DNA from 2 places in the Acidisoma sp. 7E03 genome. Region 1 is predicted to be linked to the other one. Evidence: riboswitches for the same ligand, from Rfam matches in the RefSeq annotation. Region 1 holds a riboswitch; the other holds the start of a gene.
What was found. Region 1 has a riboswitch for cobalamin ahead of ACYQ6W_RS19205 (DUF1636 family protein). Riboswitches for the same ligand answer to the same signal wherever they lie in the genome.
Positions count from the first base shown of each region.

Region 2: linked by a shared signal. The riboswitch ahead of ACYQ6W_RS12090 (HoxN/HupN/NixA family nickel/cobalt transporter) and the one ahead of ACYQ6W_RS19205 (DUF1636 family protein) in region 1 are both predicted to bind cobalamin.

Region 1 is NZ_BAAFHE010000014.1:43,643-59,073, reverse strand. It holds gene cbiE (precorrin-6y C5,15-methyltransferase (decarboxylating) subunit CbiE) at 1-857, opposite strand, end outside; gene ACYQ6W_RS19240 (cobalt-precorrin-6A reductase) at 857-1,609, shown strand; gene cobJ (precorrin-3B C(17)-methyltransferase) at 1,582-2,343, opposite strand; gene ACYQ6W_RS19230 (precorrin-2 C(20)-methyltransferase) at 2,340-3,077, opposite strand; gene ACYQ6W_RS19225 (precorrin-8X methylmutase) at 3,074-3,706, opposite strand; gene ACYQ6W_RS19220 (hypothetical protein) at 3,703-4,755, opposite strand; gene ACYQ6W_RS19215 (cobaltochelatase subunit CobN) at 4,752-7,838, opposite strand; gene cobW (cobalamin biosynthesis protein CobW) at 7,857-8,882, opposite strand; gene ACYQ6W_RS19205 (DUF1636 family protein) at 8,879-9,235, opposite strand; cobalamin riboswitch at 9,356-9,582, opposite strand; gene cobU (bifunctional adenosylcobinamide kinase/adenosylcobinamide-phosphate guanylyltransferase) at 9,592-10,110, shown strand; gene cobO (cob(I)yrinic acid a,c-diamide adenosyltransferase) at 10,107-10,718, shown strand; gene ACYQ6W_RS19190 (sensor domain-containing diguanylate cyclase) at 10,753-12,057, shown strand; gene ACYQ6W_RS19185 (hypothetical protein) at 12,172-12,468, shown strand; gene ACYQ6W_RS19180 (alpha,alpha-trehalose-phosphate synthase (UDP-forming)) at 12,511-13,872, opposite strand; gene otsB (trehalose-phosphatase) at 13,915-14,655, opposite strand; gene ACYQ6W_RS19170 (YraN family protein) at 14,768-15,217, opposite strand; gene ACYQ6W_RS19165 (aldose epimerase family protein) at 15,347-15,431, shown strand, end outside.
Region 2 is NZ_BAAFHE010000007.1:9,623-25,053, forward strand. It holds gene ACYQ6W_RS12080 (hypothetical protein) at 166-1,008, opposite strand; gene ACYQ6W_RS12085 (GFA family protein) at 1,226-1,621, shown strand; cobalamin riboswitch at 1,648-1,834, shown strand; gene ACYQ6W_RS12090 (HoxN/HupN/NixA family nickel/cobalt transporter) at 1,936-2,979, shown strand; gene ACYQ6W_RS12095 (sugar kinase) at 3,117-4,022, shown strand; gene ACYQ6W_RS12100 (ATP-binding protein) at 4,143-5,699, shown strand; gene ACYQ6W_RS12105 (hypothetical protein) at 5,719-5,937, opposite strand; gene ACYQ6W_RS12110 (hypothetical protein) at 5,961-6,167, opposite strand; gene ACYQ6W_RS12115 (DUF2938 domain-containing protein) at 6,218-6,694, opposite strand; gene ACYQ6W_RS12120 (sensor domain-containing diguanylate cyclase) at 6,777-7,751, opposite strand; gene ACYQ6W_RS12125 (hypothetical protein) at 7,757-7,990, opposite strand; gene ACYQ6W_RS12130 (ABC transporter substrate-binding protein) at 8,330-8,926, shown strand; gene ACYQ6W_RS12135 (Cof-type HAD-IIB family hydrolase) at 8,916-9,713, opposite strand; gene ACYQ6W_RS12140 (carbohydrate kinase family protein) at 9,713-10,672, opposite strand; gene ACYQ6W_RS12145 (bifunctional aldolase/short-chain dehydrogenase) at 10,766-12,823, opposite strand; gene ACYQ6W_RS12150 (sugar-binding transcriptional regulator) at 12,945-13,952, shown strand; gene tal (transaldolase) at 14,116-15,198, opposite strand; gene glk (glucokinase) at 15,295-15,431, opposite strand, start outside.

The sequences.
Region 1 (15,431 bases):
GCCCGAGCCTCGATCGCGATGGCGCGGTTGGCCGGGTGGCGTAGCATCCATTCGATCCCGATGGAGCCGGAACCGGCGCCGACGTCCCACAACAGTTCGCCCCGGCGGGGCGCCAGCGCGGTGAGCGTCAGGGCGCGGATTTCGCGCTTGGTAATCTGCCCATCGGTCTCGAACCAGTCCTCGTCCAGGCCCGGGGCCAGGGGGATGGCGGGGCCGGCCGTGACCTCGATCGCCAGCAGGTTGAGCGCTGCGATCGGATCATGAACGCCGCGGGATGCCTTGAACTTGAACGAAAATTCGTCCGGGCCGCCGAGCTGTTCCAGCACGGTGATCTGGCTGTCGCCGAAGCCCCAGCGGGTCATGGCCTGGGCGACCGCCGGCGGCGTGGTGGCGTCCGCCGAGAGCGCCAGAATGCGGGCGCCCGGTTGCAGCAAGGGGCGCAGCGCCTCCAGCGGGCGGCCGCAGAAGGAAATCACGGCGACATCCTGCAGCGCCCAGCCGAGACGGTTGGCCGCGAGCGAGACCGCGGAGGGCGCCGGCAGGCTGCGCCATTCCCCAGGGACCAGGCGCTTGGCGATCAGGCTGCCGACGCCGAAGCAGAAGGGGTCACCCGAGGCAAGCACCACGGCACGGCGGCCGCGCCAGCTCTCCAGCACGGGGAGCGCCTCGGTCATCGGGCTCGGCCAGGGCAGTTGCTCGGCCGCCGCCGGGATGAGGGCGGCAGCCAGCGCCAGGTGCCGCGCACCGCCCGCGATGCATTCCGCCCCCGCGATCGCCGCGCGCGCCGCGGCGGAGAGCCCCTCGACACCGTCTTCCCCGATGCCGACAATCGCCAGCCATGGAACCGGCTTCACCATTGCGGCTGCTCATCCTGGGCGGCACGACGGAAGCGAGCGCGCTGGCCCGGCTGCTGGCGGAGGAGACGCGCGTGACGCCCATCCTCTCGCTCGCCGGGCGCACCCGCAGCCCCGTGCTGCCACTCATTCCGCATCGCATCGGCGGCTTCGGCGGGGCCGAGGGCCTTGCTCGCTATCTGGCGGAGCAGCGCATCGAGGCACTGGTGGATGCGACGCATCCCTTCGCCGCCCGCATCACGCCCAATGCCATCACCGCTGCCCGCGTGGCAGGCGTGCCGCTGCTGCGCCTGGAACGGCTGGGCTGGGTGCCCCAGGCGGGTGACGACTGGCACCCGGTTGCCACCATGGCCGAGGCGGCGCAGGCCCTGGGCACCGCGCCACGCCGCGTCTTCCTCACCATCGGCCGGCAGGATCTCATCCCCTTCCGGGACCTGGCACCGCAGCACGACTATCTGATCCGCAGCGTCGATGCGCCGGAGGCGGCCCTTCTGCCGCCACAGGCCCGCCTCATCACCGCCCGCGGCCCCTTCGCGGCGGAGGCCGAGCGCCGGCTGCTCGCCGAGGCGGCCATCGACATCCTGGTGACGAAAAATTCCGGCGGCTCCGACGCCAAGCTCGCCGCCGCCCGCAGCCTCGGCCTGCCCGTGGTCATGGTCGAGCGGCCGCCCGCTTCGGGGGGAGACCGCGCCGAAACGGCCGAGGCCGCGCTCGCCTGGATTCTCGATCACGCCCGCACCCGGCGCGGTGCGTAGAGCCAGGGCGCGCCCGCTGCCCGTTCGATGCGGCGGGTCTCCGCCGTGCCCACGAAGACGAGGGTGCGCATATCGGCCCGTGCCGTCGCCTCCGCCGCTTCGGCGAGGGTGAGGATCTCGATGCGCTCGTCCGGCCGGGTCACGGCGCGGGCGAAGACCACCGCCACATCGCCGGGGATGACGCCGAGAAGATGCCCGAGTGCCGCGCCGAGCTGCCAGGGCCGCGCGACGGAGATCGGGTTGTAGAGGGCGAGCGTGAGCCCGGCGCCGGCTGCCGCGGCGAGCCGCGCCAGCACTACCTCCCACGGCTTGAGATTGTCGGAGAGCGAGATCACCGCGAAATCCCCGCCCAGCGGCGCACCGATCCGGGCGGCGGCGGCGAACATCGCCGAAATGCCCGGGATCACCTGGATGTCGAGCGCGCGCCACGCCGCCGGCCCCTGCTCCACCGCCTCGAAGACCGCGCTCGCCATGGCGAAGACGCCGGGATCGCCGCCCGAGACCACGGCGGCGACGCCCCCTTCGGCCGCGCGCGCGAGGGCGGCGCGGGCGCGGGCCAATTCCTCTCGATTGTCCGAGGCATGGCGCGTCAGGCCCGCACGCTCCGCCACCCGCGCGACATAGGGAAAATAGCCGTAGAGATCCGTCGCCTGGGCGAGGGCCTGCTGCGCCTCGGGCGTGATCAGCGCCTCCGCCCCCGGGCCGAGCCCAATGACGTAAAGCCGCCCGCTCATCGCCGCCCCTGGCGGCCGGGGATGAGCAGCATCGAGAAATAGGGCACCGGTTCCTGCGCCAGTTCCGGCAGCGGGACGATACGGGCGGCGGCCATGGTGCCGCGCTCGACATAGACGGCGCGCTCGGCGCGGCCGAGCCGCGCCAGCACCCGCCGCACCTTCGGCAGGTTGCGGCCGAGCTTCATCACCACCGCAGCCTGGGCCCTACGGAGCGCCGCTTCGAGCGCCTCTTCCGCCATGGTGCCGGGCAGCACGGCCAGCACGTCATCGCCATGCGTCATCGGCAGCTGCGCCTGCGCCCAGCAGCCGACCATGCCGGGAATGCCGGGCACGATCTCCTGCGCGAAGCGCCTGCGCAGCCGGTCGAAGACATACATGGAGGAGCCGTAGAAGAAGGGATCGCCCTCGCAGAGCAGAGCGACATCCTGCCCAGCGGCGAGGCGCGCCGCGATGGCCTCGGCCGCCGCGTCGTAGCAGGCCGTCATGGCGTCGACGTAGCGGTCATCGTCATGCGGGATCTCGACGGTCACCGGATAGTCGAAACGCAGCTCCTCGACATCGGCGCGCAGATGACCCTCGGCGAGGGTGCGGGCATGGCCGCGCCGGCCGGCCTTGGCGAAATAGGCGATGATCGGCACCGCGGCCAAAATCCGCGCGGCCTTGAGGGTGAGGAGTTCCGGATCGCCCGGGCCCATGCCGAGCGTGTAGAGCCGGCCGGCTTGCGTGCTGCTCACTCGGCTTCGCTCGCCAAGGCATTGACGGCCGAGACCGCCATGGCGCTGCCGCCCCGGCGGCCCTCGACGATGAGGAAGGGCACGCGGCCATCGGCGGCCAGCGCCTCCTTCGATTCGACGGCGCCGACGAAGCCCACCGGCAGGCCGATGACGGCGGCCGGACGCGGCGCCCCGGCATCGAGCAGTTCGAGCAGATGGAACAGCGCCGTCGGCGCATTGCCGATGGCGACCACCGCACCCGCCAGCCTCTCGCCCCAGAGGTCCAAGGCGGCGGCGGAACGGGTATTGCCAATGCGCCGCGCGATCTCCGGCACCTCCGGCGCGCCCAACGTGCAGACGACCGCATTGCCGGCGGGCAGCCGCGCGCGGGTAATGCCATGCGCCACCATCTGGGAATCGCAGAGGATCGGCGCCCCCGCCAGGAGTGCAGCACGCGCGGCTTCCGCAAAGCCGCCGCCGAAACGGATGGCGTCCGCCACCTCCACCATGCCGCAGCCATGGATCATGCGCACGGCGACACGCGCTTCCACCTCCGAGAAGCGGGAGAGATCGGCCTCGGCCCGGATGATGGCGAAGGAGCGTTCGTAGATCGCGGCCCCCTCGCGGATATAATCATAACGCTCGGTCATGCGGGCAGGCTTTGCATCAGCGCGGGGAGTTCCGCCAGGGTGAGGCCAGGAAAGGCCGGGGTATCGGCGGCTTTTCCGTTTCGGACAAGATCGAAAACACCGGCGCGGCCGACGAGGGTCACGGGCGCCGCCCCGGGATGGGCGCAGCCCTTGGCGCAGCCGGAGAGATGGACTTTCGGGTCGCCGGCACGGCGGTGAACGGCGAGTGCCGTCGCCGCTTCATGCGTGGCAACCGCGCCGCGCGCGCAGGCGGGCGCGCCGGGACAGGCCAGGATTGAAAGCCGCCCATCCGTGGGACCGGTGATGAAGCCCAGGGCCGAGGCCGCGCGCAGCACGGTTGCGGCATCCCCGACACCGGCGAGCACAATACTTTTCCAGGGCGTCGGCCGCAGCACGCCATCGCCATGGGTCTCTGCCAGCTCGGCGAGCGCCGAAACCGCCGCCGCCCGCATCTGGCCGAAAGGCGGAGCGATGAGGACGAAGCCAGCATGGGCGCCAAGCGGCGGCGGCGCGCTACGCGCCGAGATGCGTGCGCTGATGGGGGCGATGCGCGCGACATAGGCCGCGATGTCGGCACGCGGAACCGCCGCGCCATTCACCTGCCAGCCGTCGCTTGCCCGGCGGACCGTCACGTCCAGCGTGACACCGGGGAGCGGCAGGGCGCCGCCATCGAGCAGGATGCCGAATTTCGCCGGCAGCCCCTCCGGCAAGGCCGCGTCGATCTCATCGGCGAGCGCCCGCAGATCGTCATCGGGCAGCGGCGCCATGAGGATGCGCGTGCCCTCGCCCGCTGCGGCCCCGGCGGCTTCCATCGCCGCCGTGAAGGGCGCGATGGTCGCGGGCGTGAGGCCCCGGATCTGCAGATTGGCGCGGTTGGTGATCTCGAAAAGGCCATTGCCGTAGCGACTGGCGGCCTCGGTTGCCGCGCGAAGAAGGCCCGCCGGCAGCGCGCCGCGCTGCGGCCGGATACGGGCGAGCCAGCCGTCCCCGGATTCCATCGGGCGGAACAGGCTCGGGCACCAGCCCCGGATGAGGGGTGCGTCGCTCATGCCGCTGCTTCGGGCTGGAGCCCGGGCAGGCTGTTGCGGCGCGGCCGCCACAGCCCGTCCCGCAGCGCCCGGGCGAAATGGGCGCGCAGCATCCGCGCGGCTTCGGGATTCTCCGTCTCGAGAAAGGCCGCGACTGCCTCCTCCCCGAGCGTGGCATCGAAGAGAAGATCGAATTGCGCGTCGAACCGCTCGGGGAGCGTCACCGCGAAGCCGAGCAGGCTTTCGGCCCCGCGCGCGATCTCGGCGGCCCCGCGGAAGCCGTGGCGCATCTGCCCCGCGATCCAGCGCGGATTGGCGGCGCGGGCGCGCGTAACACGGCGGATCTCCTCCGGCAGGCTGCGGGGCTTCGGCGCCTCCGGGTCGGCGGTATCGAGGTGATAGAGCGCGGGTGCCGCGCCCAGCGCCCGGGCGGCGGCGGCGAAGGCGCCCTCATGCGCGGCATAATCCGGGCTTTCCAGCAGATCGGTCTCGCCATGATCCTGGACATGGACGAAGCCGTCCGCCGCGCGGATGCGGGTGGCGAAATCCCCCGCACCACCAAGCGCCACCTGGGCGCCGAGATAGGCGCGTGCGATCTCCCCATGTCCGGCGGCGAGATCAACGCCACTGCCGTAGCGGCCATCGGCCGGCGCGAAGACGCGGGCGCCAGCCGCGCCCACCAGCGGGTTCATCTCAGGCGCTTCGTCCCGTGCGGCGATCGCCGTCACGACCTGGTCGAACAGGGCGATCTGGCCGGCGAAGGCATCCCGGAAGAGGCCAGAGATGCGCAAGGAGACATCGACACGCGGCCGGTCAAGCTCGGCGAGGGGGAGGATCTCGAAACCGCTGACGCGGCCGGTGCCGGCATCCCACAGCGGACGGGCACCAAGCAGGACCAAGGCAAGGGCAAAATCCTCGCCCCCCGTGCGCAAGGTGGCGCTGCCCCAGAGATCGAGCACCAGAGACCGCGGCCACTCCCCCTGTTCCTGGAGGTGGCGGGCGAGCAGGCTGCGCGCCGCCTTCTCAGCCAGGCGCAGGGCCGAGGCATTGGGGATGAGCCGCGGATCGAAGGTGACGAGATTGCGGCCCGTGGGCAGCACCTCCGCCCGGCCCCGCGTCGGCGCGCCGGCGGGCCCAGGCGGGACGAAGCGCCCGTCGAGCCCCGCCAAGAGCGCCGCCATCTCGGCATGCCCACAGGCATCGACCCACTCTGCCGAGCCTTCCGGAAGGGCGGCGAGCAGGCCGGCGCGGGGGGCGCCCTCGGGGCTGCGGCCGAAAACATGCAGCCCGTCCCGCACCTGCATGTCCTTGACATCGCAGAGATAGGCATCCAGCCGGGCTAGGGCCGCATCGGCATCCGCGTCGGGTGCGACGCCGCTTTCGGCGAGCAGGCCGGATGCCGTCGCCTCCTGCAGAATCTTCGTCTTCAGCGCGAGGGCACGGCGCCGGTCCAGCCCGTCGGCGCCTGCGAATTCCTCGATGAGACGTTCCAGCCGCGCCGCCCGGCCGTGAAGGCCGGCGCGCTGCAAGGGCGGGGTGAGATGGCCGATGGTGACCGCGCCGAGCCGCCGCTTGGCGGGCGCCGCCTCGCCCGGATTGTTGACGATGAAAGGATAGAGCACAGGCTGGCCGCCGAGCAGCCGCGCCGGCCAGCACGCCGCCGAAAGCGCCGCCGCCTTGCCCGGCAGCCATTCCAGCGTGCCGTGGGTGCCGAGATGAATGACAGCGTGGCAGCCGCGCAGCCCCTCGTAGAAGGCGTGATAGGCCGCGGAGGGTGGCGTGTCCGGATCATGATAGCCGGCCCTGCGGTCGCCCGCCGCGCGATCGGGCTGAACCGCGACGAGGACATGCCCCGCCTGTACCGCCTCCCCACGTTTCAGTGGTGCGAGGTCGACCTCCCCGGTCATGTAGCCTTCGGCCGCGAGGGCGCGGAGGATCGCCTGCACGCTCGCGATGCTGTCGAGCCCGACGGCATAGCCGATCTCATGCCCCGAGGCTTCGGCGCCGGGATAGTTGGAGAGGATGAGGGCGAGACGGCGCTCGGCCGCAGGCGTCTCCGCGAGCCGCGCCCAGCCGGCGGCGCGATCGGCAGCGAGCGCGATGCCCTCCTCATAGGGCACCAGCGTGGCGCGGCCCGCCTCGTCCCGCTCCTTGAAGGAAACCACCGTCGTCAGCAGCCGGCCATCGGCCTCGGGCAGCACCACCTGCATGGCGAGATCGGCTTGCGACAGGCCGCGCGCCGAAGCGGCCCAGGCGGCGCGCGGCGTGCCTGCCTGGACGCATTGCAGGATGGGGCAGCCGGCGGCTTCCAGTGGCGACGGCGCCTCGCCGAGACGCGCCGAGAACCCCGTGCAGTTGAGGATGACCGCCGGCTTCCAGGCGATCAGCCAATCGCGCGCGAAGGCGATGCTCGCCGGGTTCTTCAGGCTGTCGACATAGAGGGCGCGGGTGCCGAGCCCGCGCGTCGCGAGGGCTGCCAGAAGGGCGGCCACCGGCGCCGTTTCCCCAGCGAGGAGATGCGAGCGGTAGAAGACGACGAGGGCATCGGGATTGCCGGAGGCACAGCCCCAGAGCCCGCAGTCGGGCAGCGCTTCGGCGGTCGGCGGGGCTTCGGCCCAAAGACCAGCCGCATGGGCCGCGGCCTGGAAGGCGCGGGCGAATTGCACCGGGCCACCCTGGCGCAGCGCATCACCGATCGTCAGGCGCACGCTGGGGTCGAGGGTGGAGAGCGCAGCAAGCGTCGGATCCTCACCCTTCCCGTCCCCCGGCAGCACAGCAAGCGGGATGCCTCGGGCACGGCAGGTGGCTGCGATTTCCTCCACGCCATAGCGCCAATAGTCGATGCCGCCGAGCAGGCGGATGATGACGAGCCGCGCGCCGGAGACGATCTGTTCACAGAGCAGATCGACCGAGAGCGGGTGCAGGAAGCGGCCGATGCGGTCGGCGCGGAGGCTCGGGAAGCCCGCCGGCAGGGGGGCGGCGATGGCGGCCGCCAGATCGCTGTCCGAGAAGGACAGGAACAGGAGATCGGCGGGCGCGCCGCCGGGTTCGACCGCGGTCTCTCCCTCCTCCAGCCCATGGCTTTCCCGGAACAGGATGTGCATGGCGCGGCCGCTCGGCCCTCAGCCCTGAATGGCCGCGGTGATGGCCGCCTGATCGAGCCCCTTGCGGCCGATGACGACGATGCCGCCCGCGGCTTCGCCCGGCTTCCAGGCGCGGTCGTATTCCTGGCGGAAGCGGCTGCCCACGCCCTGGACCAGCAGGCGCAGCGGCTTGCCCTCGATCCGCACGAAGCCCTTCATGCGCAGCACGTCGTGCTCGGCGGCCGCTTTCTGCAGGCGCGCGACCAACGGCTCGGGCGCGGTTTGCGGGCCGAGCGGCACGACAAAACTGTCCCAATCATCATGCTCGTGCTCGTCCAACCCGTCATGATGTGACGGCCGGCTCGCAAGGTCGTCCTCGGCGGCGGCGCCGAGGCCGAGGAGGATCGCCGGGTCGATCCGCCCTTCGCGGCTCGGCAGCACCTTCACCGCGCGCGGCAGCTGCGCCGCGACGCCGGCGGCGAGGCCCGCGATGTCGCTCTCGGCCAGCAGATCGGTCTTGTTCAGCAGCACGAGATCGGCCGAGCCGAGCTGATCCTCATAGACTTCGGCAAGCGGATTGTCGTGCTCCAGCGAGGGGTCTTCCGCCATCTGGCGGGCGACTTCCTCCGGATCGTCCGCGAAACGCCCGGCGGCGACGGCCGGGCCATCGACGACCGCGATGACGCCATCCACCGTCACGCGCGCGCGGATGCCGGGCCAGGAGAAAGCCTTCAGCAGCGGCTTCGGCAGAGCAAGGCCCGAGGTTTCGATGACGATATGCTCCGGCGGCTTCGGCCGGTCGAGCAGCGCTTCCATGGCTGGCAGGAACTCGTCGGCGACCGTGCAACAGAGGCAGCCGTTGGAGAGTTCGACGATCTGGTCCTCGTCACACCCCTCGATGCCGCAACCCTCCAGCACGCCGCGGTCGACGCCGAGGGAGCCGAATTCGTTGACCAGCACCGCGATGCGGCGGCCGTTCGCGTTCTGCAGGAGATGACGCACCAGCGTCGTCTTCCCGGCGCCGAGGAAGCCAGTGATGATGGTGGCCGGAATGCGCGGGCTCATGCGGCGGTCTCCAGCGCCGGGATACGCCCGACGACGAGGGTGCGAAGGCTTTCGGGGCGGCGGCTGGGTAGCAGCGCCCCGGTCTCATGCGCCGCATAGGCGCGGGCGTAGGTGAGGACGTCCTCCGCGAGATCGGGCTCGAGCCGGCTCAGCAGATAGCCCCATTTGCCGGGGGCGGAGACGGCGAGGCTGCAGCCCTCGCCGCAGCGGGCGAGGCAGGTGGCCGGCTTCAGCGTGAAGGATTCGTCCGGGCCCATGAGGGCGGCGATCCGGTCATGCAGCACACGGCCCGGCCGCGGCTCATCGGGATGGCCGCAGGTGACGCAGACATGCAGGCAGGCAGGAGGAACCAAGGCGCGATCTCCGCTCCATCAGGCGCCCGGACGCCGGGCGGATACGGGGATGCGGCCACGGGCAACAGCACCGCGGCGAAACGAAGAGGCCATGTTCCAGGGCACCCCGCCCGGAAGGACCTGACAGTCTGGCGGATGGCAGGTCTCCTGGCTTGCGGATCAGGCACCCATCCGGCGTCCTTCCCAGGCCGAAGCCCAGTGGAAAATGCCGGCAAGGCTCTCCGCTCACAGTTGCGGGGGCAGCCGCGGCTTTGGGACCCTGTCGAAGATGGGCCCCGCACCGCATTCCCTTTTCATCCTCCCCGCGGCCGAAGGCCGTTGGAGGAACCATCGGCGATGATCTAGAAGCCCGAAGCATGGCCCGTCAATCAGAGAGCAGCGTGACCCTGATCCTCGGCGGGGCGCGCTCCGGCAAGAGCCGCCACGGCGAGGCGCTGGTGATGGCGCTGCCCCCGCCCTGGACGTACATCGCCACGGCCGAGGCCTGGGACGAGGAGATGCGTGCGCGCATCGCGGCGCACCGGGCGCGGCGCAGCGCCGACTGGCGCACGCTCGATGCCCCGCTCGCCCTGGCCGAGGCACTGGCTGCTGCCGGAGACGCGCCGGTGCTGGTGGATTGCCTGACGCTGTGGCTCACCAACCTCATGCTCGGCGAGCGTCACGTGGCGGCCGCGACCGAGGCGCTGCTCGCCGTCCTCGACGGCCGCGCCGCGCCGACGGTGCTCGTCGCAAACGAGGTGGGCTTGGGCATCGTGCCCGAGCACAGGCTGGGGCGCGATTTCCGCGACCAGGCCGGGCTGCTGCATCAGCGCATCGCAGCCCGTGCCGAGCACGTCTTGTTCATGGTGGCCGGCCTGCCGATGGTGGTGAAATGACCGAAGAGACCGAGGATGCCGCCCGTTGGCGGGAGAAGATGGCCCGCCGCAAGGCGGTGCAGGATGCGGAGGTTGCGTCCAAGACCCAGACCAAGGGCCTGCTCATGGTCCATACCGGGCCCGGCAAGGGCAAGAGCACGGCGGCGATGGGCCTGGCGCTGCGCATGCTGGGCCGCGGCCGGCCAGTCGCCATCGTGCAATTCATCAAGGGCGCCTGGAGCACGGGCGAGCGCATGGCCTTCGCGGCCTTCGGCGACCAGCTCACCTGGCACAGCATGGGCGAAGGCTTCACCTGGGAGACGCAGGACCGCGCGCGGGACATCGCGGCCGCCGGCCGCGCCTGGGATGAAGCCCTGCGGCAGATGGCGCGGCCGGAGCTCGGCCTGCTGGTGCTGGACGAGCTCTGCATCGCGCTCCGCTACGACTATCTCCCGCTCGTCGGCGTGCTGGAGGCCTTGGGCGCGCGGCGGCCGGAGCTGCATGTCGTCGTCACCGGCCGCAACGCGCCGGCAGCACTGCTCGAGGCGGCAGACCTGGTGACCGAGATGGCGGCGGTGAAACATCCTTACCATGCTGGAATCAAGGCGCAGGAGGGCATAGAGTTCTGAACCGCCACGGCGGGACCGCTGAATTCATGGATCGATGACGACACAGCCCTTGCCTTCTCCGCGCTCCGACGTGGCAGCGCCCTCCTCGGGCGAAGCAGGCTGGATCGATTACGTCCACGCCCCGATGTTCATTCTGGATGCGGCAGGCCGCCGCGCGTCACGCTGCAACGCGGCCTTGTGCCGTCTCCTCGCCCTTGTGCCCTCGGAGACGCCCCTGTCGCTCGCCGCCATGCTGGGCGCGGGCGCCGCAGAGGCGCTGCTGGATTTTCTCGACGGCGCCCGGCGCGACCCGGCGCGCCGCAGCCTCACCCTTCTCGGCGAGACGCCGGCCGGGTCTCGCCGCTTGATCATACACCTGGCGCCGCTGCCCGAACCCGACCTGTGGGCAGTGACGGTGGACGAGCGCACGCCCTTCTTCGAAGATGCGAGCAATGGCGCCTACAGCGCCGAGACGACCTTCCGCAGCATCATTCAGGCGCTGCCGATCGGCATCGATCTCTTCGACGCGTCCTGGAGGGCCATCTTCTACAACGCCTATTCGGACGAGCTTTATCAATACGACCCCTATTACGACATCGATCATTACGAATGGTTCGAGCGGGCCTTCCCGGACCCCGTGGAGCGGGCGGAGGGACTGCGCAAATGGCAGGCCGCGCAAGCGGCGATCGAGCTCAACCCGGCCGAGCCGCAGCATCTCGAATGGCGCGTTCTGTGCCGGGACGGGCAGTACCGGACCTTGCACAACATGATGAGCAAGATCGGCACCCATTACGCCTTCGTCTATTGGGACATCAGCGAACAGAGACGGCTGGAGGACGAGCTGCGGCGGCTCGCCGAGACCGACATGCTGACCGGCCTCGCCAATCGCCGCCGCTTCTTCGAAGTGGCCGAGGGCCTGTTCGCGCAACCGGCCGACGCGGCGCCTTGTGCGCTGCTACTGCTCGACCTCGACCACTTCAAGGTTCTCAACGACACCTTCGGCCATCACCGGGGTGACGAGGCATTGGTTGCGGTGGCAAAGCTCGCGACCGAGGCGCTGCGGCCTGGCGAGCTTGCGGCGCGCTTCGGTGGGGAGGAGTTCGCACTGCTGCTGTCAGGCCCACAACCCGAGGTCGCCGAGCGGGCCGAAGCCTTGCGGCAGCGGGTCGCCGCCTGCCGGCTGCCGGGGCCTGGCGGCGCCATCGTCCTCTCCACCAGCATCGGCCTTGCGACGCGCAGCGCAGATGCACCAAGCCTGCATCAGCTCATCGAAAACGCCGACCGCGCCCTCTACGCCGCCAAGCGGTCGGGGCGAAACCGCGTGGTGGCACACCAGCCGGCGGCAGAGCCGACGCCGTAAGCCCCCGCCTTTGATGAGAAATCTCGCCGGTTCCTCATGACGATCATGCCCCGAGCGACTAGATTGTGGAGAGGAGGCGGAGGACACGCCTCGGCTGCAACAGGAGTTCCAGGCATGGCCCTTTCCATCTTCTCCCGCCGCTGCGCGGCCCTTCTCACGGCAGCGCCGCTGCTGGCCCCGCTCGCCGCCCATGCGGCCGATCCCGCCGCGGCCCAGGCTTGCGCCGCCAAGCTGACACCGGAGGCGAAGTCGATCTACGACGCGGCCGCGCCCAAGATGACGCCGACCACCGACATGCGCGACCTCCTCAAATCCACCACCTTTGGCCTGATCATGCAGGGCGAAGTGAAGCAGGCAGATGCCCGCCCCTCCGCCATGGCGGCGGCCAAGTGCCTGCGTAACCTGAAGTAAGATCCCGCGACACGGCCGGGCACCACCCGGCCGTGCCTGTCCTCAGGGCCGCAGTGCCCGCAGGAAGGTATCGGTGAATTGCTGCGGCGTTCCGGCCCAGACGCGCTCGCGCAGCGCCTGCCACCGCTCCTTCCGCTCCCCAAGCTCCATCGTCAGCGCCTTGTTGATCGCCTCCGCCACCTCGTCGGCATCGAAGGGATTGACGATCAGCGCCTCGCGCAGCTCTTCCGCGGCACCGGCGAAGCGCGACAGGATGAGAACGCCCGGATCCGCGCTCGACTGTGCCGCGACATATTCCTTGGCGACGAGGTTCATGCCGTCGCGCAGCGGCGTCACGAGGCCCACCCGTGCCACGCGATAGAAGCCCGCGAGGCTTTTGCGGGAGAGCGCGCGCGTCATGTAGCGGATGGGAATCCAGTCGAACTCCGAATAGCGCCCATTGATGTCTCCCACCAGCCGGTCGAGCGAGCGGCGCAGCTGCTGATAGCGGTCGACATCCTCGCGCGAACGCGCCGCCACCTGCAGCATCGAGACCTTGCCGCGGTGTTCGGGGAAGCGATCGAGCAGCCGGTCGAAGGCGCGAAAGCGATTGGGAAGTCCCTTGGAATAATCCAGCCGGTCGGCGCCGATGGCGAGCGCACGGCTGAACAGGCTTTCGCGGATGCGCCGCACCTCGGCCCCACGCGAGGTGCGTGCGGCAATGGACGCGAATTCCTCGGCGTCGATGCCGATGGGGTCGCTGATGGTGCGGATCTCGCGCCCTTCGTAGTGGAAGCGTCCATCCGCATCGGCCGTGATGCCGAGGAAGGTCTCGACGCAGGAGAGGAAGGCGTGGCGGTGCTCGTCGGTATGGAAGCCGACGACGTCATAGGCGCAGAGGCCCTGCAGCAGCTCCCGGCCGCAGGGCATGGCGTCGAGAATTTCCGGCGGCACGAAGGGGATGTGGAGGAAGAAGCCGAGACGCTGGCCGGCGCCGCGGGCGCGCAGCGCCTCGCCCACCAGGATCAGCTGATAGTCGTGAACCCAGATGAGATCGTCGTCGCGCAGCAGAGGCTGCAGCGCCTCCGCGAAATAGGCATTGACGTGGCGGTAGCCGGCATATTGGTGGCGATAGAAATCAAGGAAATCGAGCCGGTAATGCAGCAGCGGCCAGAGCGCGCCGTTCGAGAAACCGACGTAGTAATCGTTGTATTCCTTATCGGTCACGTCGATGGTGGCATAGGTGACGCCCTGCGCCTCGTGCAGCGTGGGCGTGCGGCCGCCATGGCCGCGCTTGCCGCTCCAGCCGAACCACAGAGTGCCGGGCACGAGCCCGCTGCCGAGCGCCACCGCGAGGCCGCCGGCACGCGGGGCCTTTTCCGTCGGAATCTGCACCCGGTTGGAGACGATGACGAGGCGAGACAAAGCGCTTCCTTTCGTTGAGCGGGTCGACCGGCGGAGATGGGGTTAGACTCGGACCTCGTCCAGCCGATCCGCCATGGCGGCGAGCCAGGCCCGTACGGCAGAAGGCTCACCCCCGAAGGCGCGGGCGACGTGCAGCCCGCGACCGCCTTGGGCCTCTGCTTCCGCCATCCCCTCCTCATCCGTCACGTCGTCGCCGATGAAGACCGGGATACGGCCGGCGAAGGGCGGCTCGGCCATCAGGTGGCGGACGGCATGACCCTTGCCGACGCCGGCCGCCCGCACCTCGAAGGCCATGAGGGCGGGCAGGAGTTCGGCGGCGCCCCCGGCTTCCGCCACCATGTCGCGCATCGCCGCTCCGATCGCCTCGCCGAATTGCGGGGCCTGGCGGAAATGCAGCACGAAGCCGATGGATTTCTCCTCGATGAAAGCCCCCGGCCAGCGCGGCAGGGCATCACGCAGCCGGGCAAGCCACTCCGTCCGCCAGGGGAGATCGGCGCTGTGCAATTGCAGCGACCCATCGGGCAAGCGCAGCCGTGCACCATGTTCCGCGGCGACCGCGACCGGGAGCGCGGGAAAGAGGCGATCGACATCCGCGAGCGGGCGCCCGGTGACGACGGCGACGGCCCCGCCCAGGCTGCGCGCGAGGCGGGCGATGACCTCCGGCAGGCCGGGCGCCACGGCCACCGCATCATGGCGGGGGGCGATGTCGAGCAAGGTGCCATCGAGATCGAGGAAAAGCGCGGTGCGCCGGTCGAGCGGCGCGATCGTCGGGGAATTGGTCATGCGTTCCTTGCTCTATCGCTGGGGCGAGGCCGAACCTCGGAACCGGCCCTAGAGATAGAGGCATTCGCCCGAAAAGCCACCCCGCGCGGTCACCATCCTGGCGGAAGGCGGTTCAGCCGAAATCGCGGAAGGCATCGGGCACGTGATGCAGGCCGCCCGCGGCATCGACGAGCCAGACGTCGAAGCGCATGCCCCGGCGCCCCCAATCGGGATTTTCGCCCTGCAGGATGGCCGCCGCCTGCATCAGCCGCCGCTGTTGGCGCGGGCTGACCGCTTCCATGCCGCTGCGCAGATCAGGCCGGCTCTTCACCTCGACCAGGGTGAGCAGGCCGTCCCGCTCGGCGACGATGTCGACTTCGCCGGCCGGGGTGCGCAGCCGCTGGCCATGGATATGCCAGCCATCCCGGCGGAGGGCGGTGACCACCCGCCCCTCCCCATCCAGGCCGGCACGCTGCGCCCGCCGCCCCCGGGCGGCGCGCACCGCTGCCACACCTCGCCGATCCTGCGCGGCGGTGGAAGGCGGAAGAGCCGATGCGGACGACAGACGGGGGGCGAGGCTCATGCCGGACTCCTTCGCAACCACAGGTAGCAAGCTAGGAACGAAAAGGAAACAACAATCGAAGGAGAACCCCTGGGCTTGGCCGCGGGCTGCGGCTAGGGTCGGCCCCCAAGCACCAGAAGGAAGCGCGGTATGGGCGGACGAGCGAGCGACATGGGCATCAGCCTCAGCCGGCAGAGCGCCGGCCGCCTGTCGACCGGGGAGGAGGTCACCGAAT
Region 2 (15,431 bases), on a different contig from region 1:
CGTTCGTCCGACGGCGGACGATTCCGTCCCATGGGAGTGAGGCGAGCGGGGCAGAGGCGTGGGGCCGGCAGAGGTGCGGCCACCGGTCATGGTGCGCTCCGGAGCGGCCATGACATGCGCGGCCCGCGGTGGAGGATCCTCCGCGGGCCGGCGGTCAGTGCTTGATCAGTACGCGTCCCGCTGGCGGCCGCCGATGGCGCCGGCGACACAGGCGATGAAGGCACCGACGAGCATCGAGAAGAAGGTATAGGCGGCGAGTGCAGCCGCCGCCTTGCGCGCCGCATTGGCCGCCTTCTTTGCCTCCGCGATCGTCTGCCGTTCAGCCGCGATCGTCTGGTCCACGCGCGTCGTCGCATCCGCCGGCGAGAGGCCGGTATTCGCTTCCACGAGTTGGACGAGGAAATCGTGGTCCGCCGTGCTGATCGGGGCGACGGCCTCGGTCGCAAGGATCCGGCCGGCCTCGGCCTTCGCCTCGGGGTTGCTGGTCTGGCCCAGATCACGGCTGGGGCGGAACAGCGTGTCGAGAACGTAGCCGCTGGGGGCGAAGGGCGCGGCGGTGCTTCCCGTCGTCTGGGCACCGCCGGCGGCGGCCGTGACGGCCTGGCCCACTGAGCCGATCACCGACCCCGCACCGGAGACGAGGAGCCCGAGTGCGAAAAGCGCGGCAACCGCCCAGGCAACGAAACCGCTCGCCGTGTCGCGGAAGGTCACCTCGTCCCTGTGAACGCCGCCGAGGCTCGGCCGCAGCCGGCCAGCCAGATAGCCGCCGAAGAAGGAGGCGATCCACTGCACGATGATCAGCCAGATGGCGGCCCCTACGGTGAAGGTGACGGCGGACGGATTGTCGTGAGCCATGGGGGAGACCGAGGCGAGGCCGATGCCGGACCCGAGTGCGGTCAGCATGACGGTGACGGCCGTGGCGACGGCCGCCCCGCCGAAGACCGCGGACCAGGACAGGCCTGGGCGCAGCGTCGCCGCTACCGCAGGCTCTACAGAGGTGTAGGACATGCCGGCTCCTAGTGCCAGAAGAGGAGCAGAAGGATGATGATCGGAATGGGAACGCCGAGCAGCCAAAGCAGAATGGGCATGATGTCCACCTTTCGTTGAAAGACTGTAATTGAGGGGGCAAGGCATTTTGCCTACCTTGTCAAAGCCGCTTCCCTCGTTCCCAACTGCGTGAGACGCGGCGGATCGCGCGGATGTGCGGTGCGGCGAGGAGGATGTCATGGCGACCGAAACGACCGGAGGCTGCCTGTGCGGCGCCTGCCGCTATCGTACGGAGGCGATTCCGCTGAACGTGCGGATCTGCCATTGCAGCCGTTGCCAGCGCGCGACCGGCGGTCTCTTCTTCGCCCGCCTTCTCGTGCCGCTCGATCAGGTCACGATCACCGGGCCGGTTACCTGGTTCGCGGCCGAGTCGGGCTTGCGCCGCGGCTTCTGCAGCCAGTGCGGAACAGCCCTCTTCACCGAGCGGGCGGCCCAGGGCGCGATCGGCCTTTCCATCGGTAGCCTCGACGACCCCGACCGCCATGAGCCGACGGAACACATCTGGGTCTCCAGCAAACGGCCTTGGCTCGTCTGCGCGGATGGCAAGCCGCATTACCCGGAAGCCGCGCCCTGATGGCGCTTGTGCCTGGCGGGTGCATCTGCCACCCTGACCGCGATGGTTCCTCCGAGGCATCGGAGGCTAAGAGGGAACGCGGTGCGATGCCGTGGCTGCCCCCGCAACTGTAAGCGGTGAGTTCTGCGCCAAGACGCCACTGGGGCAACCTGGGAAGGCGGCGAAGAATGAAGACCCGTGAGCCAGGAGACCTGCCATCGTCGTAGGTCTGCGCAGCCGCAACGGGCGGGGTGTTCCGTTGTATCCGTGTCCGTCTGCCCGCGTGGCGGGACCCGGCTCAGGGTGCGAAGACAGCCCGACCTGGGAGGACTGTCTTGTCCACCGTTCCATCCACCGCCACTCATGCGCGGCTGCGCCCGCGCATCCTCGGCATTTACGGTTTTCTACTGCTCTTCAATCTCGCCGCCTGGATTTGGGCGGCCGTCGTCTTCCGCGGCAATCCGCTGCTGCTGGGCACGGCGCTGCTCGCCTGGAGCTTTGGCTTGCGCCACGCGGTCGATGCCGACCACATCGCGGCGATCGACAACGTGACGCGCAAGCTGATGCAGGACGGGCGCCGCCCGGTCACCGTCGGCCTCTTCTTCGCGCTCGGGCATTCGGCGGTCGTCGTGCTCGTGGCTGCGGCCATCGCCGCGACGGCGGCGGCCATGGAACATCGCTTCGAGGGCTGGAAGGCCTATGGAGGGGTGATCTCCACCTCGGTCTCCGCGCTCTTTCTCTTCCTGATCGCCGCGATGAACGTCGTCATCCTGCGCAGCCTGTGGCGGACCTTCCGGCTGCTTCGCCGTGGCGGGAAGGCCGATCCGCTGGCGCTCGATCTCCTGGGTGGCGCGCGCGGACCCCTCGCCTGGCTGTTCCGCCCGCTCTTCCGGCTCGTCTCGGGGCCGCTCTGGATGCTGCCGCTCGGCTTCCTCTTCGGCCTCGGCTTCGATACGGCGACGGAGGTGAGTCTCCTCGGCGTCTCGGCAACGCAAGCCGCGCATGGCGTCCCCATCGCCGCCATCATGGTCTTCCCGGTGCTGTTCGCGGCCGGCATGTCGCTCGTCGACACGACGGACGGCATCCTCATGCTCGGCGCCTATGACTGGGCTTTCGTGCGGCCTGTCCGGAAGCTCTACTACAATCTGACCATCACCCTGGTCTCCGTGCTGGTCGCCGTGCTCGTGGGCGGCATAGAGACGCTGGGGCTCGTCGCTGATCAGTTCGGCCTCGACCATGGCGTCTGGGCGCTGGTCGGGCGGCTGAACGACAATTTCAACGATATCGGCTTCGCCATCATCGGCATCTTTATCCTGAGCTGGGCGCTCTCCTTCGTGATCTACCGGCTGCGTGGATACGACCGGCTCGATCTCGCCTGACGCGGCGGCACTCGGGCGGCATGCTGCCCCGGAAATCCTGCTCCGGCGGTGCCGCCGGAGGAGGGTGACGCGCGCGGGCTTGGGTTCCGCCTGCAATTCGCCGAGACTGCGCGCTCGCGAAACGGCGGGGGAAGCGGATGCGTCTGGCGTGTATCGGGGAGTGCATGGTCGAACTGCGCGAGGAGGCGGACGGCCGTTTCGCCCGCGGCTTCGGGGGCGACACGCTCAACACCGCCGTCTATCTCGCGCGGCTCGGCATGGCAGTGGACTATGTCACCGCGCTCGGGGACGATCCGTGGAGCAGCGAGATGGAGTCGGCCTGGGCCGCGGAGGGCGTGGGCACCGGCTTGGTGGTGCACTGCCCAGGCGCCATGCCCGGCCTCTACGTGATCCAGACCGATGACCGTGGAGAGCGCCGCTTCCTCTATTGGCGGGATAGCGCTGCGGCCCGGCGGCTCTTCTCCCTGCCCGAAACGCCGGCCATCGCCACCGCGCTGCAAGCCCGGCGCCTCATCTATTACTCCGGCATCAGCCTATCCCTCTATGGCACGGCCGGGCGCGAGACCCTGTTCGAGTCGCTGGCGGCTGCCCGCGCGGTCGGCACGACGATCGCCTTCGACACCAATTTTCGGCCCCGCGGCTGGCCCGATCGTGAGGAGGCGCGGGCCGCCTTCGCCCGGGCCTTCACGGGCGCCGATCTCGTTTTCGCGTCCGTAGAGGATCTCGAGATGTTGCACGGCGCTGCGTGGCCGGATGCGCTCGCCGCAGGAACGGCCCGCGCCGAGCTGGTGCTGAAGCAACCCGATCTCAGCTGCCGGCTCCGCCTTCCCGACGGGACGGAGGCGCTGGTGCCGACGCGGCCCGTCGCCCATGTGGTCGACACGACGGCCGCAGGCGATAGTTTCGCCGCGGGCTATATCGCGGCGCGGTTGCGAGGCGCTTCCGCCGAGGCTGCGGCGGCAGCGGGCCATCGTCTGGCCGGCACCGTCGTCTGCTACCCGGGGGCGATCATTCCGTGCGCGGTGATGCCCGAAGCCTCCTGAGGCATTCACGCAAACGTGGCGAAGTTACGCGGTCGAGCTTAGGATAAAAGGGGCGCGACCGAGATTATCCCGTCTTCCGAGCGCTTCTCCTTCTCCGGACGCTCCCGTGAACCGATGACCATGGCCAGTCTGATCTCCGCCGCCAACGTGCACGAACTGCTGGTCCGCGAGGTGGTGGACTACGCAATCTTCATGCTCGACACGAACGGTCGTGTCGTCACCTGGAATGCGGGCGCCGCGCGCATCAAGGGCTATCACGAGAGCGAGGTGGTGGGCGCCCACTTCTCGCTCTTCTACACGCCTGAAGATCGTGAGGCCGGCATGCCGGAACGCGCGCTGCGGACGGCGATCGAGACAGGCAAGTTCACCGCCGAGGCCTGGCGCTGCCGCAAGGATGGCAGCCGCTTCTGGGCGATGGTCGTGCTCGATGCGATTTACGACCAGGGCGAGCTCGTGGGGTTCGCCAAGATCACGCGGGACCTGACGGAGCGGCGGCAGGCACAGCTTGAACTCGAGGCATCGCGCGAACAGCTCTTCCAGGCGCAGAAGATGGAGGCGGTGGGGCAGCTGACCGGCGGCCTCGCGCATGACTTCAACAATCTCCTCACCGGCATCATCGGCAGCCTGAGCCTGATGGAGAGCAGGCTCGCGGCCGGACAGACCGCCGAGCTCGGCCGCTACATCGCGGCCGCCCAGGCCGCGGCCTCGCGCGCTGCGGCGCTTACTCATCGGTTGCTGGCCTTCGCCCGGCGCCAGCAGCTCGACCCCGTGGTGACGCAGGTGGAAGGGCTGATCGCCGGCATGACGGAGCTGCTGCAGGGCGCGGTCGGCAGCGGCATCGTGCTGGAGATGCGCTTCGCCAGCGGGCTCTGGCCCGTGCTGTGCGACGCCAACCAGCTCGAGAGCGCGATCCTGAACCTCTGTCTCAATGCGCGGGATGCGATGCCCGACGGTGGCGTGATCGCCGTCGACGCGGAGAACGTGGTGCTGGCGGAGGCGGAGGCGCGCAGCCTCGGGCTGCGGCTCGGTGACTATGTGGCGATCAGCGTGACGGATGACGGCGTGGGGATGCCGCCGGACGTCGTCGCCCGCGCCTTCGACCCCTTCTTCACCACCAAGCCGATTGGGCAGGGCACGGGGCTCGGTCTCTCCATGCTGCACGGCTTTGCCACCCAGTCCGGCGGGCAGGTGAAGATCCTCTCGCAGCCCGGGCTGGGCACCACGGTGCGGATCTACCTACCCCGGCACATCGCGCTGAGCACGGCGGGGGAAGACGTCGCGGTCGAGGCGGCGCCCATCCCGCTGCCGGCAGGGCATCCCACGGTCCTGGTGGTCGATGACGAGCCGATGGTGCGGATGCTCATCACCGACGTGCTGGAGGAGGCAGGCCTGACCGTGCTGGAGGCCGGGGACGCCGCGGCGGGCCTGGTTCTGCTGCGGTCCGATCAGCCGATCGACCTGCTCATCACCGATGTCGGTCTACCCGGCGGCATGAACGGCCGGCAGATGGCCGATGCCGGGCGCGAGTTGCGGCCCGGGCTGAAAGTCCTCTTCATCACCGGCTATGCCGAGGCCGCGATCATGGGGCCGGGGCCGGTCGGGCCCGGGATGCAGGTGCTGGCGAAGCCCTTCACCATGAATGTGCTTGCCGAGCGGGTGGCGGCCCTTCTGATTTGAGCGCGGTCGGGGGCTGTCGCTACCAGCGCCTGCGGTCGCGTGCGCGCGCCCAGAGGAACAGGCCGCCGAGGATGACAATGACGAGCAAGGCCGCCTCGCCCAGGCTCAGATGGCGCATCAGGCGAAAGATCAGCCCATAGATCAAGGCGTGGATGATGGCGTTGCCGATGGAATGGGCAAGCCAGCCGACGGTATCGCCATGGTGGTAATAGGCCGTCAGCAGCAGGGTCGGGTTCATCCCGCCCTCTTATCCGGCTGCAGCTATTCGGGGAAGAGTTCGGAATTGACTTTGAAGGCGGCGCGGCAGGCCGGCGTGTTGTGCTCCGCCGCGTAGTTGTTTTCGCAATGGATAAGCTCTTTCAGGAACGCCTTGTGATCCGATCGGTAGGTCGTCACATGCGTGTCGCTGCAGGCGGCGAGCAGCCCTGTGGTACAGAGCAGCAGGAAGGGCAGCACGTTCCGTGGCATGGATGTCTCCTTGTCAACGGTGGAGCGGGCGCGGCCATGGACTCTCGGCCTCACACCGCGAAGGCGGTGATGTAGAGGCCGAAGCCGAAGACGGTGTGGGCGACGAGGCCGAGAACCCGGGTGACGCCGGGCGCCGGCGTGCGGGAGGCTGCCCAACCGAGACCGAGGCCGGGCAGCAGCAGGAACCAGCCGGCGGCGATGGTCACGATACCCCAGACCCAGGCCGGCCAGAAGGTCGGGTGGGCGAACCAGGCGGGGCCGACGATGAAGGCCAGGATGACGCCGTAGAGAATCCCGACGGCGTAGTGGAAGATCCAGCCCAAGGCGAGTTCATGAGCGTAAGGGGCGGCTCGGCCGATGTCCTGATGAAAGACGCGACCCTGGCCGAGGTGCCAGACCCAGCGGCCGACGGGTGCCCAATTCGGCCTGTTCTGGCCCGGGAACAGGGCCAGAATCTGCGCCCAGACATCCATCAGAATGGTGGCGCCGAGGCCGATGACGATGCCGCGCCACACAAGATCAATCATGAGAATCAGGCCTTTGCCGCGTTTTGATGTGAGATTGCTGCAGCCGCGCCCGCGCCGCAACTCCGTCCTTGCAGGGGCCCGGTCAGGCCCCCGCGAGGACGCAGCGATTGCGGCCACCTTCCTTCGCCGCATACATCGCGGCATCCGCAGCGGCGATCCAGGCCGCGGGAGAGGCGGTGGCTGCCTCGGCCGGCGCGATGCCGAAGCTCGCCGAGACGGCGATCTCCGGCAGACCCTCGAAACGCTGGGCGGCGACGGCGGCGCGAAGCGTTTCGGCGACACCCAGCGCCCGTGCCGCGTCATAGCCAGGAAGCAGCAGGGCAAATTCCTCCCCGCCGAGCCGGCCCAGGACCGAGGATTCAGGCATGGCCCCGCCGACCGCCGCGGCGACCCCGGCGAGCACCCGGTCTCCCGCCTCGTGGCCCAGCCGGTCGTTGACCTGCTTGAAGTGGTCGACGTCATAGAAGACGAGAGCGGCGGGCTCCTGCCGCTCCTGCAGCGCCGTGAGCGCCTGCTGCAGCTCCATCAGAAAAGCCCGGCGCGTCATGGCACCGGTCAGGAAGTCGCTCTCGGCGATAAGGCGCAGTTCCATCTCGTCCATCACCAGGGCGGCGAAATTCGTCATGATCTGGATTTGCAGCGGGTCGAAACTGCGCGGCTTGGTGTCGAGTGCACAGAGAGCACCGAGTTGATAGCCATCCGGGGTCGCGAGTGGAATGCCGAGATAGCTGCGGATGCCGCTTTCGCCGGTCACCAGCGGATTGTCCGCAAAGCGCGGATCCTGCGTCGCATCCGGCACGACCAGAGGCTCCCGCTGCTGGATCGTATGGGTGCAGAAGGAGATCTCGCGCGCCATCTCGCGGCTCGACACGCCGACACAGGATTTGAGCCACTGGCGGTGGCGGTCGATGAGGCTGACGGCGGCGATGGGGACGCCGAGGACGGTGCGGACGAGGCCGGTGATCTTGTCGAAGGGCCCTTCGGGTGCGGTATCGAGGATCGCATACCGGGTGAGGGCGGCGAGCCGCCCGTGTTCATCCTGAAGCTCGTCCTGCATGGCGATCACTCCTTCGCGGCGCCGTCCTCGGCGCTGTGCAGGCTGCGGATCGCCTCCAGCAATTCATGCTTGTAGCTGTCGATCAGGGTGGAAAGCGCGCTTTCGATCTCCGCTTCCCGCATGCCCGCAGCACGCAGGCTCTCGATGAGCCGGAGCAAGTTCTCCTGGTGGCGGGCGACGCTAGCCCGGAGCTGCGGCGGGATTTCCGGCGGCAAGGGCTCTGTCACGGCAGGTAGCATCGGTTGTTATCCTCGCAGGCCAACGCGGCGCGTCTCATGCGGCCGTCTTTTGGCCAATTGTGCCGCGATCGCCGCTTCAGGACAACCGAGCGCCAGGGACGGGGCCCGTGTCATTTTACCGCGAGCAGGACGCAGGGTGTCCTGCGCCTGAGGCAGGGGCGAGGGCGGCAGCCTCGCCTACATAGGCGCCCGGCAGATCCACAGGGAACAACCACACCCCTTCCTGGCCTTGGTGGGAGAGTTGAAAATTCCCCAGGGTCGGGCTCTAAGATGTTGCCATCTGCATATGATCGCTCAGGAGCGCTTGGCATGACGGTGTCCAGACGAGATCTACTGGCCATGAGCCTTCCCCTCGTGCTGGCGGCGGGGGGCGCTCGGGCACAATCGGCCGGAGGGCCGACCGCGACCATCCAGCAATTCTACGTCGTGCTGCTCGAGATCATGAAGGAGGGGAAGAAGACGCCCTTCCAGCAGCGCTATCAGACGCTGGCGCCGGCCGTCGATCAGGCCTTCGACCTGGAGGGCATCCTGCGCGTCTCCGTCGGCTCCTACTGGGGCACCCTGCCGGACGCGCAGAAGCAGACGCTTCTCTCGGTGTTTCGTGCGTTCACGATCGCCAACTACGTCTCCAACTTCCACTCCTACAAAGGCCGCGTCATCTCCGTCTCTCCGACCACGCGGGCCGTGGGCAGCCAGCAGGTGGTCTCCTCCACCATCACCAAGCCCAACCGCGACCCGCTGCGCATCGACTACGTGATGCGCAACGAGGCGGGGGGCTGGAAGGTGGTGGACGTGCTGCTGGACGGGACGATCAGCCGCGTCGCCGTGCAGCGGTCGGACTTCGCTTCTCTGGTGTCCCAGGGGGATGCGAGCCGCCTGGTCGCGACCCTGCGCACCAAGGTCAGCAACCTGTCGGACGGCGCGATCAGCGCCTGAGCAGATCGGCCGCGGCTTCCGCCCATCCATCGTGGTCGTTATCGGCCACCGTGAGATGGGCGCGCACGGCCACGTCGGCGCTCGCATTGCCCATGGCGATGGCGAGGCCTGCCGCCTCGAACATCGGCAGGTCGTTCGGCATGTCCCCGATCGCGGCCATTGCCTGGGTGGGGATGCCGAGGTGGCGCGCAATCAGCCGCGCCGCCTCGCCCTTGTTGGCGGCGGGATGGGTGACGTCCACATAATAGTCCTGCGAGCGCAGCACGGCCGCCCGATCGCCCAGCGCGGTGGTGAGATCGGCCGCCGCCGCCGCGCACCGGGCAATGTCGGTCGACGAACCCATCACCTTGTGAGCACGGCCGAGATGCGGCGTGAAGTCGGAGACGACGTGCCACTCCATGCTGATCGAGAGCTGTTCACGTGGGATATAGGCCGCGCGCTGGTTCTTGAGCAGCCAGGCGCCTTCAGCGAAGACCCAGACATCGAGCCCCGCCGATTCCAGTCGGTCGACCGCTTCACGGCAGGCATCGGGCGGAATCGTGTGTTCGGCGAGGGTGCGCCCCGCTTCGTCCTGCACCAGGGCGCCGTTGAAGCCTGCGCAGGGCGTATCCAGGGCCAGCGGTGCCCGTAACACCTCGAGCCCCCCCGGCGGGCGGCTGCTGACGAGGGCGAGGCGGATGCCCGCCGCCCGCAGCGCGGCGGCGGCCGCAACCGTGCTGGGCGCGAGCGTACGGTCGTGGCGGACGATGGTTCCGTCCACGTCGGAGACGAGAAGCCGAACGCGCATCAGTGCTTCAGCGGCAGGCTGTGCATCGCGGCCTCGGTCGATGCGAAGTCGACGATGCCGGCGTCCGAGCCCAGGCCCTGCGCGACGAGGGCGCCGCAGGTGCCGGCGAAACGCGCCGCGCGCTCGATGTCCCAGCCGTGCGAGAGCGCCGCGATGAGGCCGCCGGTGAAGGCGTCGCCGCAGCCGGTGGTGTCGACAACCTTGATGTCATGCGCAGGCAGGGTGAAGCTGGTCTCGCCCGTCGAGACGAAGGCGCCGTCGCCGCCCATGGTCAGCACGCAGGTGCCGACGCCGAGATCGTGGAAGTATCTCGCGCAATCGGCCGGGCTGGCGTGGCCGCAGAGGGCGGAGGCTTCTTCGATGCTCGGCACGAAGTAATCGACATAGGCCATGGCCGGCGCGATTTTCTGCATCAGCGCCGCTTCGGCGAAGATGAGATCGAAGGTCGTGGTGCGGCCGGCCGCCTTTGCCGCGGCGAGAAGCGCGCGCGTGGGTTCGCCATCCATTTTGCCGAGCAGCCCGTTGCCGCCCATGTGTACGAAACGCGCGTCGAGCACGCGCGGATACTCGGCTTCGGTGATGAGCAGCGCATCCGACGAGCCACGCACATGCAGGCAGGGGCGCTCTCCGTTAGGGCGCACGGCCAGGATGGAGGCCGCCGTATGCACGCCCTTGTAGCGCTGCATGGCGCTGGTATCGATGCCGAAGCTCTCGAGGGTCGCCCGGACGAAGAAGCCCTTTTCGTCCTCGCCCACCGCGCCGACGGCGAGCGCCTTGAGGCCGAGCTTTGCGCAATCGACGATGGTACCGCCTGCGGTGCCGGCGACCGTCATGCGAATTTCTTCGATGAAGTCTGCATTGCCGCCGTCCGGAATACGACGGACCGGACGGCCCAGGATGTCGATGCAGTAGAGGCCGACGACGCTGACGTCATAGGTCGGGGTGGCAGTCTCGGACATGTTTCCAATCTCCAGCCGTGAATTCTTCGATCCATCGGGCGGCCTGTGCCGGCCTGCGCGGTGCCGCATCCGCGCAGGCAGTGGGGCAGGGTGCTAGCGCAGCATGGCGGCGACGTTGCCGCCGTCGACCGTGATGACGTTACCCGTCGTCTTGGTGAGCTTGGCGGAGACGACAAAGGCGTGCGCCACGTCGTCGGCCGTCACTTCCTGGCCGAGCAGATTGCCCGCCATATAGTCCGCGGGGCTGACCCCACGGGCCGCGGCCCGCGCCTCGATCATCTCGGGCGAGAGCAGGCCGGAGCGGATACGATCGGCATTCACGCCGTTGGACCGGATGCCGTCCCGCCCGTGCTCCAGGGCGTATTGCCGCAAAAGCGCGAGGAGTGCCGCCTTGGCGGTGCCATAGGCGCCGAAATTGGCTCCCGGATTGACCGCCTGTTTCGACACGTTGAAGAGCAGCGCGCCGCCAAAGCCTTGTGCCTTCATGACGGCGACCGCTTCTTGCGCCATCGCCTGGTGGCCATAGAAGTTGAGCGCGAAACTCTGTTGCAGGACCTCTTCCGGCATTTCGGCGATCATGCCGGTGGTGGCGGAACCGGCATTGGAGACGAGAATGTCGAGACCACCGAAATGGGCGACCACCCGATCGATCGCCGCCGAGACGGCGGCGGGCTGCGTGACGTCGCAAGCAAGGGCCAGTGCACGACCGCCAATGGTGGCGCGCGTGCGTTCTGCCGCAGCACTATCCAGGTCGATCACGGCGACCTCGGCCCCTTCGGCAGCAAAGGCGCGGGCGATGGCGGAGCCGATCGCCCCGCCGCCACCGGTGATGGCGACGACCTGCCGCGCCAGCGGCTTCTCGGCGCCTTTCCCGAGCTTCGCCTGCTCCAGCGACCAGTATTCCATGTCGAAGTGGTCGGCTTCGCTGATCGACTCGAAACGGCCGACGCTTTCCGCATCCAGCACCGCGTCGATCCAGGCTTCCGCGACATCGGAGGAGACGCTGGCCTCGACCGCGGTCTTGCCGATCCCGACGATGCCGAAGCCGGGAATGGCGAGGACACGCGGCAGCGGGTCGAGCGCTTTCTTGATGCCGCCGACGCGGGCGTTGTGGCGCTCGAAATAGGCGCGGTATTCGGCCATGAAGCTGCCGATCGCCGCTTCCGCCGCCCGGCGCCAGGCGTCGAGGTCCGTCGTCACCGCCGGAAGGACGGCCGGCGCCGACTTGATGCGGATCACCTGCTCGGGCGTCGCAACGCCCCGGCGGCCATAGTCGCCGAGGCCCGCGCCATCGACGAAGCGGCGGATGCGCGGGCTGGTGCGGTGGTTGAGCAGCCACCGTCGCGGCACGCCGGCGGGTGCGGCCTCGGCCAGCAGCCCGCGCAGCAAGGGAAAGATATCGGCGGCGCTGGGCGTCTCACCCGGCAGAGCGACCGGCGCAAACGCCGGGTTGTCTCGGCCGTTCTCAGCGACGTAGTTTTCCATGAGCGTGACCATTTCGATCATCAACTCATAGGCGTCCCGAGCCGTCTCCCCCATGGTGAAGATGCCATGTTTGGCGAGCAGCAGACCCTGCACCGAGGGATCGCGCTCGAAGACCTCGGCCGCCGTTTTCGCGAGCTGGAAGCCTGGCATGATGTAAGGGACGAAGCCCACGCGGCCACCGAAGATGCGTGCGCAAACCGCTTCCGCATCCGGCAGGCAGGCGATGGCGGTGGAGACGACGGAGTGGGTATGATCGATGAACTTGTGCGGCAGATAGGCATGCAGCAAGGTTTCGACCGAAGGATTGGGTGCCGTGGTGTCAAGCAGGTTCTGGCGCTGGGCGTTCACCATGTCCTCGTCCGACATGGCAGCCAGGTTGCGCAGACGATCCAGGGGCGCACGGCGGACGGCGGGATGGCCGTCCGGCTCGATCACCGCAAGGTCACGCCCGCTGCCTTTGACGCAAAGCACGTCGACCATATCGCCGAACAGATCAGGAAGTCGGGTTTTGACGGAGGTGTTGCCGCCGCCGTGCATGACGAGCCATGGCACACTGCCGAGAAGCCGAGACGTGTAGGTACGGAGCGCCAGATCTTCATTGATGCCCTGGGCGGCATAATGCGCGACGCAGGCGCGCGCATCCTCATCGGACCATAGACTCTTCATTGTCCCTGCCGTCTTGGCGAAGCCGCAGCTTTGCGGTGTTTCTTTCGCCGGACACTAGGAGGGGTTCTAGACAGATGTCAATGTTGTCTGACAAAATTGTAAGGCGGTGACGGAGGAAGCCATGGCCAAGGCAAAGGTGGCTGCAAAAGTGGAGACGCCTGCCCGCGTGCGGCGGGATGCCTTGGTCGTGCCCGCCGAATTCGCCGGTGACGCCATCGTCTGGGCCGCGTGGCTCTATTATGAGGAGGGCATGACGCAGGAGGAGATCTCCCGCACGCTCGGGATCTCCCGTGCCAGCGTCGTCACCATGCTGCAGGAAGCGCGAGAGCGGGGCACGGTCTCCATCGCCGTGGCACCCCGGCATCTCGCGCGCGTCACCCTGGCGCGCGCGGTCGCGGCGCGGTTCGGCATCGCCGAATGCCTGGTGGTGCCGGGTGACGAGGGCCGCAGCATCGACCATGAGCGCGTCGGCCATGCCGCGGCCAAGCTTCTCGCAGATCGTCTGCAGCCCGATGACGTGCTTGGCGTCTCCTGGGGGCGGACGGTCCTGGCGCTGTCCCAGGCGATGCCGCAGCGGCAGCTGCCGCAGGTCTCCGTCGTGCAGATCACAGGCAGCGCCATCGGCACCTGGCGCTTCTCGGCCGAAGCCTGCGCCTCCAACATCGCCAACAGGATCGGGGCGCGCTGCATCTATCTGCATGCACCCGGCATCGTCTCCACGCCGGCGGTCAAGCGCATGCTGATGGAGGAGCCGACGCTGGTGGAGCAGTTCCGCATCATGGGCACCTGCAACCGCATCATCTACGGCGTCGGCAGCGTGCAGGCCTCCTCCACCGCTTTCGAGACCGGATTCCTCTCGCCCGAAGAGGCCGTGCCCTATCTGGAACAAGGGGCCGTCGCCGTGCTCGCCGGCCGTTTCGTCGATGCCGAGGGACGTGCGGTGCCTGGGCCGTTGGACGGGCGGCTGATCGGCATGACGGTGCCAGATATCGCCCGCATTCCAGACCGCATCTGCGTCGCGGCGGGCCGCGACAAGGCGGCACCCATTCGCGCGCTGCTGGTCGGTGGCTACGTCACCACCTTGGTGACCGACGAGCCGACGGCGCGCGCTCTGCTCGCCATGGCCTGAGACGCGGACGCCAAAAAGCCCCGGGCGTCACCGCCCGGGGCTCGTTCGGGTTGCTGCGCTCTGTTCATCGTCACCCGCGGCTTCATGCCATAGGGTGAGATGCCCATTCTCGCCGTCACACAGTCTGCCGGGTGGGCCGCGGCCCACCCTACCACCGATAGAGCTAGCTGAGCACCTTGGCCTTGCTGTCGATCGCGGCCATCAGATCGTGCCAGGACTTCACGAAGCCCTTGGCGCCGGCGGCCTGCAGTTCTTCCGACAGGGCGGTGAGATCGACGCCCGCATCGAGATGCGCCTTCAGCACCTTGTCGAAGTCACCGCCATCCATGCTGAGCACGCCATCCACCTTGCCGTGATCGGCGAAGGCCAGCAGCGTGCCTTCCGGCATGGTGTTGACGGTGTTCGGCGCCGCCAGGCCCGAAATGTAGAGCGTGTCCGAGGCGTTCTTGTCCTTCGTGCCGGTGGAGGCGAAGAGCAGGCGCTGCGGGCGGGCGCCGAGATTCTCCAGGCGCTGCCAGCGATCGCTGTTCAGCAGGTCGCGATAGGCCTTGTAGGTCTGGCGGCCGACGGCGAGGCCGAGGGTGTTCTTGATCTCGGCGGGCACCTTGTCGGCGACCGAGGTGTCCCAGCGGCTGATGAAGAGGGAGGCGACGGAGCGAACGTCCGCAGACTTGCCCTCGGCCACCCGGCGCTCCAGCCCGCGCATATAGGCTTCGGCGCAGGCAAGGTAGTGGTCGGAGGAGAAGAGCAGCGTCACGTTCACCGGCACGCCGGCGTAGATTGCCTCCTCGATCGCCGGCAGGCCTTCCGGCGTGCCCGGGATCTTGATGAAGAGGTTGGGCTTCGCCGCCTGGGCGTGCAGTTCCTGCGCCTGCTTCACCGTCGCCTGCGTGTCATAGGCGAAGAGCGGGGAGACCTCGAGCGAGACGAAACCGTCCACAGTGCCGGTCGCCTCGTAGATCGGCAGGAAGAGATCGGCGGCGCGGGACAGATCCTGGATCGCCATGTTGAAGAAGAGCGTCTCGCCCTTGTGGCCGGCATCCAGTTGGCGGTTGATCTCTTCGTCGTACCAATTGCTCTTGGAGATGGCGTTGTCGAAGATCGTCGGGTTGGAGGTCAGACCCGTGACGGACTTGGTCTCGATGTAGCTCTTCAGCGTGCCGCTATCGAGAAGATCGCGGGTGATGTTGTCCAGCCACAGGCTCTGGCCGAGCGCGTTGAGATCCTTGGGGGCGGTCGAAACCATCGGTCGGGTCCTTCATCGGTTGCCGGATGGGCGGGTCATCGCGTGTCGTCGGCGCCTCGCCACTCTTCGGGGCAGACTACACCCTTCGGGCGGGGATTACGACGCTACCGCCGCCTGTTCGAGCCCGAAGATGGCAGCCCCGAGCAAAGCGGCGTTGATCATGATCACGTGAACGGGGATGGAGCGCAGCATATTGGCGAAGCGGCCCTTGGCCGTGAAGGTCGCCATGAAGG